2 regions of the Arthrobacter sp. M71 S08 genome follow, and region 2 is predicted to be linked to the other one. Evidence: predicted binding sites of a transcription regulator. Region 2 holds the regulator's gene; the other holds the start of a gene.

Region 1 (6,900 bases), on a different contig from region 2:
TGTTTGATGCGGTGGTTTCAGCTGGGTTCGAGGAGTACGTGGCGGGTGAGCGTGATTTCGCTCCCTCCGGGCAGCCGCTGGAAGACATCCGGCGGATGTGGGATAACCACGTGCAATTCGGACTCAACCAGCCGGAGCTCTATCTGGTGATGTTCGGTAACCTCCGTCCGGAAAGCCGTCCCGCCATTGTCGCCGATGCCGAGGCGCTCATGGAGGAGATGCTGAACAAGGCCGCTGCTGCCGGCCAGTTGAGCGTTCAACCGCGGGAGGCGGCCAGGAGCATCCTGGCGGCCAACGTGGGAGTGACGCTCATGCTGATCGCAGAAGCTGTCGCTGACCGGAACCTCGACCTCTCCACCATGACCCGGGATGCCATGATCTACGCGGTGGCCTCGGATCAGGCGGGCAAGAATGAGGCCGAGTCGTCCGGAAGATCGTCGGTCGTCGTGGCCGCGATCGCGTTGAATGCTGCGCTTCAGGCTTCGCATTCAGATCAGCTGTCCAGCTCCGAACTCAAGCTCTTCCTTGAATGGCTCCACCGCATATCCACCAGTTAGTTCTCCACATCTATCGGACCATCCTGCACTGACGCGGGAATCACGGTTAGGAAATCACATGGCAACAGAGACAGTTGCAAAGCCCCGAGGCGGTATGAGGGTCGGCGTCCAGAAGTTCGGGACGTTCCTGTCCGGCATGATCATGCCCAACATCGGTGCATTTATCGCGTGGGGCCTCATTACCGCGCTATTCATCGAAGCGGGTTGGCTGCCGGTACCTGAACTCGGCGGCTTCGGCACTGATGCGGAAGGCAACCCGAACACCGGGCTTGTCGGCCCCATGATCACCTACCTGTTGCCGCTTCTCATTGCCTACACCGGTGGGCGGATGGTCTATGACGTCCGTGGCGGCGTCGTGGGCGCCATCGGCACCATGGGCGTCATTGTGGGTGCGGGTATTCCGATGTTCATCGGCGCCATGATTATGGGTCCCCTCGGCGGCTGGACGATGAAGAAGATCGACAGCATCTGGGACGGCAAGATCAAGCCGGGCTTCGAAATGCTGGTCAACAACTTCTCTGCCGGCATCTGGGGCGGACTGCTCGCGATGATCGGGTTCTACGGCATTTCCCCATTGGTCGAGGCGTTCAGCACGGCCGCCGGGAACGTCGTGCAGTTCCTGGTGAACAACGGACTCCTCCCACTCACCAGCATCTTCATTGAGCCTGCCAAGGTGCTCTTCCTGAACAACGCCATCAACCACGGCGTACTAACCCCGCTGGGTGTCCAGCAGTCCCTCGAGGACGGCAAGTCGATCCTGTTCCTCCTCGAGGCCAACCCCGGCCCCGGTCTGGGTATCCTCCTGGCGTACATGTTCTTTGGTCGCGGTGCAGCCAAAGCATCCGCTCCCGGAGCCGTGATCATCCACTTCCTCGGTGGTATCCATGAGATCTACTTCCCGTACGTGCTGATGCGCCCGCTGCTGATCCTGGCAGCGATCGCCGGTGGCATGACGGGTGTTGCAACGCTTGCCATCACCAATTCAGGCCTTGTAGCACCGGCGGCGCCGGGTTCCATCTTCGCGGTGCTCGTACAGACCGCCCGGGACAGCTACTTCGGTGTGGTGCTCTCGGTGGTACTCGCGGCGGCGGTGTCCTTCCTCGTGGCGTCCATAATCCTGAAGACCGCAAAGCGGAAGGACATCGATGACGCCGATGACCTCGCCGCTGCGACCACCCGGATGGAGTCCATGAAGGGCAAGAAGAGCTCGGTTTCCTCCGCTCTGACCGGCGCCGGCACCGTAGCTGTCATGTCGGGCCCCATCCAGAACATCGTCTTCGCCTGCGACGCCGGTATGGGCTCCAGCGCGATGGGCGCATCTGTTCTGCGGAACAAGATCAAGGCTGCCGGTTACCCGGACGTCAAGGTGACCAACGCCTCCATCGCGAACCTTCGTGATGACTACGACGTTGTCATCACACATCAGGACCTGACCGAGCGGGCCCAGCCCGCAACCTCCAGTGCCGTGCACGTCTCGGTGGACAACTTCATGAACAGCCCGAAGTATGACGAGATCGTGGAGCTGGTCAAGGAAAGCCGCACTGGTCCCGCGGAGGGTTCCGGTGACGCACCGCCTGCCGCGGGAACGCCGGGTGGCGCGGATGCGTCCAACGCCGAGGCGACTGTCCGCACCGGTGGTGCCCACGCCGCCGGAGCTCACGCTGCAGAAGCGGTAACCGAATCACCGTCGGACATCCTGGTAGCCGAGAGCGTTGTGCTCAGCGGTACGGCCACAAACCGTGACGCAGCCATCGACGAGGCGGGACAGCTGCTGCTGGCCCGTGGGGCGGTCGACGAGGGTTACATTCAGGCGATGCATGAGCGCGAGGAGTCAGTTTCCACTTACATGGGAAGCTTCCTTGCGATTCCGCACGGCACCAACGCGGCCAAGGACCACATCCGCAAGTCGGCTGTGTCCGTGGTCCGTTACCCCGACGGCCTGGATTGGAACGGCAAGGAGGTCAGGTTCGTGGTTGGCGTCGCAGGCGTGAACAACGAGCACCTGCACATCCTGTCCTCAATCGCGAAGGTGTTCACCGACAAGGCGCAGGTAGCTCAGTTGGAGGCCGCGACGTCGGCTGAAGAGATCCTCGAAATCTTCCGAAAGGTCAACGCATAGTGAAGGCAGTTCACTTCGGAGCAGGGAACATTGGGCGCGGCTTTGTTGGGCTGCTACTCCACCAGGCGGGCTACGAGGTGGTGTTCGCGGATGTCGCGGATGCCCTGATCAGCGAGTTGGCGGGCGCGGACAGCTATCGCGTCCACGAGGTGGGCGAGCAGCCGGCGGTGCATACGGTCGACAATTTCCGGGCGGTGAACTCGAACACCGAGGAGAACCGCCTGGTTGAGGAGATCGCCACGGCGGACATCGTCACCACAGCGGTGGGGCCGCACATCCTGAAGTTCGTGGCTCCGGTGATCGCCAAGGGGATAGCGGCGCGAGCCGGTGATTCCGCGCCGCTGCAGGTGATGGCATGCGAGAACGCCATCAATGCGACCGACATCCTGCGGGAATCGATCGAAGCTTCCTGGGACGAGTCGAACGGCAGCCTTGCCGATCGAGCGGTCTTCGCGAACACTGCGGTGGACCGCATCGTTCCGAACCAGGACCCCGGCCAGGGCCTCGACGTGACGGTGGAGACCTTCTACGAGTGGGTTATCGACCGTACTCCGTTCGGGGACAACCCGCCGGTGATCCCGGGAGCTATGTTCGTGGATCGGCTCGGTCCGTACATCGAGCGGAAGCTGTTCACCGTGAATACCGGTCATGCGTCCGCGGCCTACTTCGGGTATGAGGCTGGGCTCGAGAAGATCTCGGAGGCTATGGCTGATCAGGAAGTCGCCGCGAACGTCCGTGCGGTGCTCGGGGAGACCAAACAGCTCCTGGTGGACAAACACGGTTTCGACGCCGAGGAGCAGGAAGCGTACGTCCAGAAGATCCTCGGGCGGTTCACCAACCCGCACCTGCCCGACACAGTTAACCGCGTAGGCCGCGCACCCCTGCGCAAGCTGAGCCGGAATGAACGGTTTATCGGACCGGCCGCAGAGCTCGCCGAGCGTGGCACCACCCCGGACGCTCTGCTGAAGGCGATTGCGGTGGCGCTGCGGTTCGATGATCCTGAGGACGCCGAGGCGGCGGAACTGGGGCAGATCCTCGCCTCCGTCGACGCCGGTGCAGCAACAGAGCGGATTACCGGGCTGGACCAGGACCATCCGCTGTTCCCGGCCATCCGGAAACTGGTGGAAGAGCGTCAGGCTGCTTCCGTTTGACGAGTCTCAGCACAGCGCAACGGCGCCGTACCCTCTCAAGGGTGCGGCGCCGTCGTCGTTCAAAAGACCCATTGAAATTCGGTATGGCGCGTCGATCCTCAGTTGTGATCAATGCGCAACATCCGTCGGGCCAACGTCGCTGCCCACCGACCCGCAAGACATACCTACGGTATGGCGGCACCCTTGTCTGCTTGTGACTGCCATGGCTGCAGCAGGGGCTCAGGTTTCGGACTTTTCCTGCTGAGTCGACTCTTCGATGGCCTCCTGCCGGTCGCCCGCAGCGACGTCGATCTTGCGCCGCCGTGTCGCTTCGCTCACCGGGATGGTCACACTGAGCACACCGTTGTCGTAGCGCGCGGCGATACCGTCGACGTCGATATCCTGGCCAAGTGTCAGCTGGCGCAGGAAGGAGCCGCTTTGGCGCTCCTTGAGCAACCACTGCGTTTCGCCGTCGCTCTTCAAGGTACGTTCAGCCCTGATGCTCAGCAGCTGTCCGTCAACGTCAACATCAACCGAGTGTGGATCAATGCCGGGCAGATCGGCGTTGAGAACATAGTGGTCGCCCTCACGGTACAGGTCCATCGGCATCAACATTGGCCCCTGCCGGCCGCCGAACACGGCCGGGGACAGACGGTCCATTTCCTGGAAAGGATCAAACCGGGCCATGGTTACCAACTCTCCCTTCATCACGGAATCTTCATAGTTGAGTCATCCACGCTCAACTATGATCATTTTAGCCCGCAGTACCGCCAGTCGGTAAGTCTCTTGCAACGGTTCTTGCGGGGCTACAGCCCGCCTACTTCTCCGCTTGACAGTGCGTCATGCCCGGCGGAAAATTCTTCCTAAGGAGCCCCTCGACGGGATTCCGGAGGCTGGCGTGATGCGCCTTTCGCATCTGCTGTTTCTCATAACGGCACATGAGCCCCCCGAATCCCTTCCAGGGGCTTCTTGTTGTCCAGTGGGGGGTGACAGCTGACGCTAAGGCAACGGCTAACTCGAGTGGCGGAGACTGCTGCTCGAATGTGAGCGACACGGGGTCAGACAATCACGCCGGTCCCCGTCTGACAGTCGCACCATTGATTCATGAGCGAGTGGAAGTCGTACCGACGCCAACCCGCTGTGGTTGCAGCGGCGGTGGCATTTCTGACCTGTGTTCTCTTCTGGGTGATCGGTATGGTCGGCGGGTTGGCCTTCCTCCAACGTCCTTCAGATCCGATGTCTGCGCTGCTCGGGCTCTACGCCATGCTTGTGGCAGTGGTTTTGTCTATCATCGTCGCCGGTGGCGCGGCGGCCTACCTCGCGCGGACCATGCCCAGACGAGTCAAAAGGTAGGAACCGATGCTTCACATCCTGCCGGTGGCGCCACGGCGTTTGACGAGCCGAGGGCGCCGCGTGAATACCTGTCACGTTGACCCTGTTAGCTGGTCCCTGACCAAGCATTGGGTTCTCTCTTGGGGTTTGCAGAGTCCGGGCGGGAGACCCGTGGAAGACGGACCGTGAAGGTGGTGCGCCCGGGTTCGCTGTCCACACTGATTGCCCCGTGGTGAGCGCAGACGATTGCGTGGACGATGGACAGTCCCAGACCTGACGTCCCTTGTCCGCCGGTTCGTGCTTGGTCGGCGCGGGTGAAGCGGGAGAAGACGTGATCGACGAAATCGGAGGGGATGCCGGGCCCATCATCCGTCACCTTGAGGATGATTTCGCTGCTTTCCACAGTCAAGCTTGTAACGACGGTGGTTCCGGGATCGGTGTGCTTATGAGCGTTTGTGAGGAGGTTTATCAGGACTTGGCGTAGATGGTTTTCATTCCCGCGGATGACAACGGGGTCGTCGGGGAGGCGGACGCTCCAGTGTTGTTCGGGAGCGGTGATCCGGATATCACTGACTGATTCGATAATGAGTTCTGTTAGATCCACATCTCCATCAACACCGATGTGTCCTTCATCGAGCCGGGCCAGGAGGAGCAGGTCTTCGACCAGCGTGGTCATTCTTAGAGTTTCTGATTCAACCCTGCGCAGTGAAGCGTCGCCTTTTGGTCCGAGGTGTTCTGTCATACGGATCAGCTCGGAGTGGCCGCGGATGGCAGCCAAAGGTGTGCGCAGCTCATGGCTGGCGTCTGCGACGAATTGACGGACTTGGGTTTCGCTGCGTTGTCGTGCGGTGAGGGCGCTTGCAACGTTGTCGAGCATTTTGTTGAAGGCGTGTCCTACGTTGCCCACTTCAGTTTGAGGAGAACCTGGGGAAGCACGTGCAGCTAGGACGACTTCACCTACATCCAGCGGTAATTCGGCGACATTGGTCGCTACCTTCGACAGGTGATCCAAGGGGCGGAGGGTTCGGCGGATAACGATTGCCGCTGAGATCCCGGTGAGGATGAGTCCGGCTATGGAGATCGTGGCCATTGCGCTGGCCAGTGAGTTCAACGTGGCGTCTCTATCAGCAGTGGGTAGACCTGTGACGAGGATATGGCCTTCTGTGTCATCTACAGCGATCAAACGGTACTGCCCAATGGACAGTAAGCGCTCCACAGGCTCGCGACTCTCGGGCAGACTGTTGACTACCTCGATGTCGGCTGTCGGTAAGTCCTCATGTTCCCCTTCGATGGAGTACAGCCCGGCATAATCGACCTCACCGTCTGATCGGTAGGCGCTAAGTGTGCCTGCCCCCTGAGCTGGGTGGCCGACAGTGTCCCTTTCCGTCTGTGACCGTACCCGGGAGATGGGATCTCCGAACCTGATCGTCCGGTTCGAGGCCTCGTGCAATTCGCTGTCAAGCTGTTGGGTGAGGATCACATTCATAGCGGCGTAGCTCAGAATTCCCAGAGCACCGCAGATGACGGTGAGCAAGACCAGGGTTATCAGCAACAGCCTTGTTCGCAGTTTCCATGACGAAACCGACCAGCGGAAGGACGAATTATGAATCCGTGCAGCCCCTCCGGGTTCAGCTGGTAGCGTCTCCATGATCTTCCTTTGCTGGCTTGAGGACATAACCTGCGCCGCGCACAGTATGAATCATGGGTTCACGGCCCACGTCGATCCTTTTCCGCAGGTAAGAAATGTTCAGTTCGACGACGT
Region 2 (6,900 bases):
CAGATGGCCAATCCCCTCAGCGGGTCCGAGGACTTCTCCCGGGTGCTGGCAGCCGTGCCCGGGAGTTTCGTATTCCTGTCCGCCGTTCAACCGGGTGTGGATCCGGCGGGAACCGCGTTCAACCACTCCCCCTACGCCACCTTCGACGACAGCATCCTCGCCGACGGCACGGCCCTCTATGCGCAACTGGCGATTGCGCGGATCGCCGAACTCTCGGGCGCCTGACCCGTCCGGACCGAGAGCTTGGCGCGGATCGCTACGCTTGTACCGATGAGCACGCACCCTGAGCCCCAGCCATTCCCCACCCAGCCCGTTTCCTTCGTGCGCCGAGGCTCACGGCTGCAGGGACGTCGTCGTGATGCGTGGGCGGAGCTGTCCGAGGGCCTCGTGGTGGAGGTTCCGCGCAGTTCCGCGGCGGACACCTCCGTGGACGCCACGTGGGAGTACGACGCCGCTGCCTCCTTCGGGCGCGAAGCGCCACTGGTGATCGAGGTCGGGTCTGGGTTGGGTGAAGCGGTGGCACATGCCGCAGCCGAGCACCCCGAGCGCAACTTCCTCGCCCTCGAGGTGTACAAACCGGGGCTCGCCCAGACCCTGCTTCGGATTGACCAGCGAGGATTGACCAACGTGCGCGTTGCGCAGGTGAACGCTGCGGAAGCGCTGGCCACGATGATCCGCCCCGCCTCGGTCGCAGAACTGTGGGTCTTCTTCCCCGATCCCTGGCACAAGACCCGCCACCACAAGCGCCGGCTCGTCAAGGACTCCTTCATCGAGCTGGCCGGCCGCGTGCTGGAACCCGGCGGCATTCTGCGCCTCGCCACCGACTGGTCGGACTACGCGGCGCAAATGCGCGAGGCCGCCAACGACTCACCGCTGTTCGAGAACCTGCACGAGGGCGAACGCGCCGGCGCGGACAACCCCCTGACCCAGGTGTGGGCCAGCGGCGTCGAGCACGAGGTCGGCGGAACGCCCCGCCGTGAAGGACGCGAGCCCGCCGGCACAGCCTCGGCCCGCGAAGGCGAGGACACGATCGGAGGGTGGGCCCCGCGGTTCGAGGGCCGCATCCTCACGAGCTTCGAGAACAAGGCCCACGACGCCGGCCGCATGATCTTCGACCTGGCGTACCGGCGGGTCTCCTAGCCGCTGCCCTCAGGCGCGGACATCGTGAAGGTGATGGACGACGTCGTGCAGTCCGTACTGCGCAAGGGTTGCGACAGTGAATGACGACCCGTTGCTTCGACGCCCTCCACGGTCCCAGTCCGTCACCGAATCCAGCAGCGCGGTGTAGGCCTCGCCGGCGTCCGCAAGCTCGCGCTCAACCCTGGTCGGATCCTCGGCGGCGTAGTTCTTCTCCTGCGCCGTGCGGTCCTGGTCCCAGTTCTGGAAGAGCGGGTCCTCCTGCGCCAACATCAGCTCAGTGCGTTCAATGAACAGCACATAGACGTCCCGGACGTGGGCAGCGTATTCAAGCGCTGACCAGGTGCTCTCGTCGGGGCGCACGCGCACGTCGGGCCTTTGGAGGACAGTTCGCCACTGGGTCAGATCCGCCCTGTGCTGATCCGCGATGCGATCGGGCGGGTAGTCCGCCGGGTTGAATCCGCATTCGGTGCAGGGGCGCTCCAAGACCCAAGTCCAGTCCTTGGTATCCGGTTCAATTGCCATGATCGAAGCGTAGCCGGGGCCGGGTGGTGAGGCGACCTAAGCTCACTCAGTCAAATGACGACGACGGCACGTCCCGCTCCCCCGCAGCTATCGCGTCAACGATTCGGCGGGCTACGGCATCCGGGTCCTTGCCCTGCGGCAGGCGGGGTGCCAACCCGTCGATGGGACGGTTGGCCAGCCCGGTTTCGGTGTGCGGCGGCCGAACATCTAGGACGCGCACCCCGCGACGGCGCAACTCAAGCGCGGCAGCCTTGCCGAACGCGCTCAGAGCCGCCTTGCTCGCAGAGTACGCGGCCATGCCCCCGGTGGGACTCTCAGCGACGACAGCGCTGATCTGCGCCACCACAGATCCCTTGCCCAGCCGTGGGACGACCGCTCGAAGGAGCCGGGCGTAGCCCACGAAGTTGGTGAGCAGCAACTCGTCCAGGGTGTCATCGTCAAGCTCGGTGAGGGAACCGAAGGCCACGACGCCCGCAGCATAAACCATGCCGTCCAGAGTCTCGTCATTCAACGTATCGGCGATGCTGGCGGGCCCGCCGGGCAGCGTCAGGTCTGCGGCAACGGAACCTGCACCCAGCCGATCGGCGACTGCGCGGAGTTTCGCCTCATCGCGTCCGCTGAGGACCAGCCGCGCTCCCCTTGCTCCCAGTTCTGCCGCTATGCGCGAACCGAGCTGGCCCGTTGCTCCTACTACCAGGAACTGTTTGCCACGGATGTCTGCGCCGTTGATCTCGCTCATGGGCTGAGCCTGGCAACCGGCGCTGATGCTTCCCTCACGGGGTCTGCGGGCCTACGCTTGCCCGCGCCGGCGGCCCTGCGCCCGTTCTTTCAGCTGCCGGAGTTCCTGCTCGGCTGCCTCACGTGCTTCGAGCTCGCCGAACGCCTGTTCGAGCTTCCCGGAGGACGGGTCGGACCAGGTGAGTTCCTCCTGGGCGGCCTGCAGATGCCTCAAACGCCTGGCTTCCCGTTCCGCCTCGCGCGCGGCGCGCGCGGTTTCCACGCTGCTTCCCGCTGAAGCGGACACCGCGCCCTGAACGTCCAGCGCCGCCTGGGTGGCGCCGTGCTGCGCCTTGAGGGATTCGTAACGGACTGCGTTTTCCTGCAATGAAGTTTCAAGCCGGTACAGGTCCGCTTCGAGGGCGTGGAACTGCTGATCGACGCCGTCGCGCTGGCGGGTCAGCGTCTCAAGTCTCTTCTGCACTTCCAGTGCCCGGCGAAGCGCAGCCCGGGCGGCGTCGTCGTTGTTGTTCGCAACAGCGCGTTCCGCCTCGCGGTTGCAGGCGTCGAGGTCTGCCGCCGCCTGCCGGGCGAGGCTGTCGACCCGGTGCCGCACGGCGGCGAGGTCGGCAACACTGCGGCGGGCGCGGTCGAGGTTTTCCTCCTGTTGCCGCTGGGACTGGCCGAGCGCGGCAATGGGATCAACCGGTTCAGCGGCGTTGCGGCGCGAGGAAAGGATGCGTGAGATGCGGCGACGTACAGACACTGGTGCTAGGCCCGCCGCGTGCCGGTGCCGTAGGCGGCGTTCCAGGTCCTCAGAGCACCGATTTCCGTGGTGAGGCGTGAGGTGGCGCGCTCAAGCTGCCTGCTGCCGGAGACCTGATGAACCTCGAGAAGGGCTCGACGCAGCTGAGCTGACAGTTCGCAGAGGGAGTTGACCTGCTCGCCGATACCGCGGGCAAGGTCTTCGCGGAGCGCCCTGTTCGGTTCCCGTTCGGCAAGGGCAAGGCGTTCGCCGAGTACGGTTTCGGCCCGGGTGAGGTCCTCCGCGGTTGCGGCCAGGTCTCCCGTGGGAGAACCCTGTGCGATAGCCGCCGCAACGGAGCGACGGGTGGCATCCGTGGAGCGCTCGAGTTGGAGCCGGAGCCTTGCGAGCTCCCGTGCCGATGCATCCGAGGAGAAGGACCGCAGACGGCTGGACCCGCGCTCGATCCGGCGGCGGAGGACTCCCGAACGGCGGACGCGGCGCACGATCAACCAGGTACCGGTTGCCGCGCCGATGGCTAGAACACCCAGAACCGCTCCACCAAAGAGGAGGAGCTGAAGAACACCCTCCAGCAGGACTTCCGCGGCGTCAGCGAACTCTGATTCAGGCATGTATATAAGTGTGCCGTGGAATTGAAGGTTGCGCTACGTCGGCGGGACTCAACGGGAAGGATCCCCGCGCCAGATCATGAGTGCCTGGCTGCGCGGGCGGGGACGCTGGCCCCTGGCGAGGGTGACGACGTCGCCCGCGAGACCGGCAGCGAAGACACGGCTGGTCTCCGGCTTCCGGCGCTGCGCCAGCTCTTCCGTGAGTTCGCTGACCCTGTGCTGGAGCGCCATGACCTGATTCTCCAGTTCCAGGATGCGCCGGATCCCCTCCAGAGAGACGCCCTCGTGGGACAGTCGCTGAACTTCGCGCAGGACATTGACATCCCGTTGGGAATACCGGCGGGCCCGCCCGGGCGCCCTGCTGGGGGTGACGAGACCCAGCCGGTCGTACTGACGCAGCGTCTGGGGATGCATGTCTGCGAGCTCCGCCGCCACGGAAATCACATAGATCGGCATATTGATATCAACAGACATGGTGTCGCTCCCCTCTGCTGTCTAGATTCCCTACACCCTAAAGCCGCGCCTTTTCGGCGAGATTGTTGCGCGGGTCGGCATCCTTCGTGGCGCTGGCGAATGCCTCGACGGCGGCCGCCGCGTCCTTGTTCAGATTCTGCGGAACGACGACGTCGATGGTCACCAGCAGATCGCCTGTGCCCTTCGAAGTCTTCACTCCGCGGCCCTTGACCCGAAGGGTCCTGCCGGACGGAGTACCCGCCGGCACTTTCACCTTGACGGTCTCACCGTCCAGGGTGGGCACCTCCACCTGCGCACCGAGCGTAGCCTCGGGGAAGGTGACAGGTACGTGCACCCGGATGTTGTCGCCGTCGCGCTGGAAGAACGGATGCGGCTTCACATTCACCGTGACCATGAGGTCACCGTTTCCTGACGGCCCCGACTGGCCCTTTCCGCGTACACGGACCTTCTGTCCGTCACGGATACCGGGAGGAATACGAACGTCGATCACCTCGCCGGACGGTTCACGCAGACCGATCGTGGTGCCGCGGATGGACCCGGCGAAGGAGATGCTGGTGCTCGCCGTCCGGTCTGCGCCCTTGCGTGGCGGTGCCTGATACCCAGGGAATCCACCGCCCCCGGGAAATCCCCCACCGGAAGAGTAGCCACCGCCTCCCCCGAACAGATCGGCGAACTCCGGAGGCAGGTTGCTGCCGCCACCGAAACCTCCGCGCTGGCGGCCCGCGGTCTGACCGAAGAGGTTCCCGAACATGTCGTCAAAGCCGGCGCCGCCGCCTGCCCCGCCCGGACCGCCGGCGGTGAAACGCGCTCCGCTGCCCATGGCGCGGATCGCGTCGTACTGCTGACGTTGCTCGGGATCGGACAGCACCGAGTACGCCTCGGAGATGTCCTTGAACATCCTGTCCGAGCCGCCGGTGCTCTGGTTCTGGTCGGGGTGATGCTTGCGCGCGAGCTTCCGGTAGGCCTTCTTTATGTCGGCGTCGGAGGCGTCCTTGGGCACGCCAAGGATCTTGTAGAAGTCCTTGTCGACCCAATCCTGACTAGCCATCTGACCCCTCCTCTCTCTAAATCTTTAACTTGTCCTGTTCGTGGAAGCCTTGCGTCCTTCCCCTCCGCTAAAGGGGGTTTAATATTCCGAAGCGAGCTTTGCGAGTCTCGGAAGTTCGTTGCCCCGGAGGGGAAGGACGCGCCCAGCTACTCAGGAACCGCTACGATCACCTGGGCTGCGCGCAGGACGCGGTCGCCCTTCTTGTATCCGGCGCGGAGGATCTGGCTGACGCTGTCGAACTGGACGTCCGGGCTCGGCTGCTGAATGAGCGCTTCGTGAATGTTCGGGTCGAACTCCACGCCGGTCTCATCGATGCGGGAGAGGCCGTAGGTCTTCAACGCGTTCTCCAGCTTGGTGGAGATAGCGGCGAAGGGCCCGTCCGCAAGGTCGCCGTGCTGGCGGGCGGCGTCTATGTCGTCGAGCACCGGCATGAGCGAGTTCAGTACCCCGATCACTGCCATGTCCCGTGCGACGTCGCGGTCCCGCTCCACCCGCTTCCGGTAATTGACGTACTCGGCCTGAAGCCGGAGCAGGTCATTCCGAAGCTCGGCCTCGACGTTGGTGGACGCTGGAGGAATCTCTTCCCCGCCACCAGCCTCATTGAGGATCGCTTCCGCCTGGGCCAACGCATCAACACCGGCGTCCGCTCCGTCCGGGTGCGCAGAGTCCGACGCATCCTGTGCGGTTCCGGCGCCGGGCTCCTGGCCGGCACCCGCGAAGGGGGCCGAACCAGGGGTACCCGTGCCGTCTGTTTCGGCTGTGCCTTGCTGCCCACGGATCTCCCCAGTCTCCGGGTCGATCTTCCGGTTATCCCGGAAGCTCACTGGCTCTGAGTGTTCTTCTTCGTTTCCGTGGTGCGGCATGGCTACTTCTTCTCGTCTTCGTCAACGACCTCGGCATCGACGATGTCTTCGTCGTCAGCCTTGGATCCGTTCTCGCTGGGCTCACCGGTGGGGGTAGCGCCGGGACCGGCGGCACCTTCCTGCTGAGCCTGGGCGTAGATGGCCTCGCCGAGCTTGGTCTGGGAGGTCTGCAGCTTCTCGAAGGCAGCCTTCACCTCGTCATCGTTGTCCTGCGACTCCAGAGCCTTCTTCAGTGCGTCAACGTCGCCCTGAACCTCGGTCTTGACTTCTTCGGGCAGCTTGTCGGAGTTGTCGTCGATGAGCTTGCCAACGGAGTAGGCCAGCTGCTCGGCCGAATTGCGGACATCCGCAGCCTCGCGGCGCTTCTTGTCCTCGGCAGCGTGCTCTTCAGCCTCACGGACCATGCGATCGATGTCTTCCTTCGACAGCGCGGTGCCGCCGGTGATGGTCATCGACTGCTCCTTACCGGTGCCCTTGTCCTTGGCGGACACGTGCACAATGCCGTTGGCATCGAGATCGAAGGTGACCTCAACCTGCGGAACACCGCGCGGCGCCGGTGCAATACCGGTGAGCTCGAAAGTGCCCAGGGGCTTGTTGTCACGAGTGAATTCGCGCTCGCCCTGGAATACCTGGATGGCAACCGAAGGCTGGTTGTCATCTGCGGTTGTGAAGGTCTCGCTGCGCTTGGTGGGGATGGCCGTGTTGCGCTCGATGAGCTTGGTCATCACGCCGCCCTTGGTCTCGATGCCCAGCGACAGCGGG

What was found. The regulator HspR, encoded in region 2, represses chaperone genes until heat shock. The targets are predictions, from matches to a motif close to AAGTTGAGTCNNNNNGACTCAACTT.
Region 1: AC5RTB_RS11105 (Hsp20/alpha crystallin family protein) is a predicted target of HspR. The motif match lies at 4,528-4,552, and genes of this name have one in related genera.

The regions. Positions count from the first base shown of each region.
Region 1 covers NZ_JBNHEY010000004.1:280,690-287,589, forward strand. Annotated here, with positions in the region: gene AC5RTB_RS11090 (TetR/AcrR family transcriptional regulator) at 1-557, shown strand, start outside; gene AC5RTB_RS11095 (PTS mannitol transporter subunit IICBA) at 616-2,676, shown strand; gene AC5RTB_RS11100 (mannitol-1-phosphate 5-dehydrogenase) at 2,676-3,827, shown strand; gene AC5RTB_RS11105 (Hsp20/alpha crystallin family protein) at 4,047-4,493, opposite strand; gene AC5RTB_RS11110 (hypothetical protein) at 4,911-5,159, shown strand; gene AC5RTB_RS11115 (sensor histidine kinase) at 5,245-6,786, opposite strand; gene AC5RTB_RS11120 (response regulator transcription factor) at 6,767-6,900, opposite strand, start outside.
Region 2 covers NZ_JBNHEY010000002.1:206,740-213,639, reverse strand. Annotated here, with positions in the region: gene AC5RTB_RS04890 (M20 metallopeptidase family protein) at 1-225, shown strand, start outside; gene trmB (tRNA (guanosine(46)-N7)-methyltransferase TrmB) at 271-1,140, shown strand; gene AC5RTB_RS04880 (DinB family protein) at 1,150-1,662, opposite strand; gene AC5RTB_RS04875 (SDR family NAD(P)-dependent oxidoreductase) at 1,709-2,401, opposite strand; gene AC5RTB_RS04870 (PspA/IM30 family protein) at 2,453-3,145, opposite strand; gene AC5RTB_RS04865 (hypothetical protein) at 3,151-3,756, opposite strand; gene AC5RTB_RS04860 (heat shock protein transcriptional repressor HspR) at 3,805-4,227, opposite strand; gene AC5RTB_RS04855 (DnaJ C-terminal domain-containing protein) at 4,265-5,275, opposite strand; gene AC5RTB_RS04850 (nucleotide exchange factor GrpE) at 5,422-6,138, opposite strand; gene dnaK (molecular chaperone DnaK) at 6,141-6,900, opposite strand, start outside.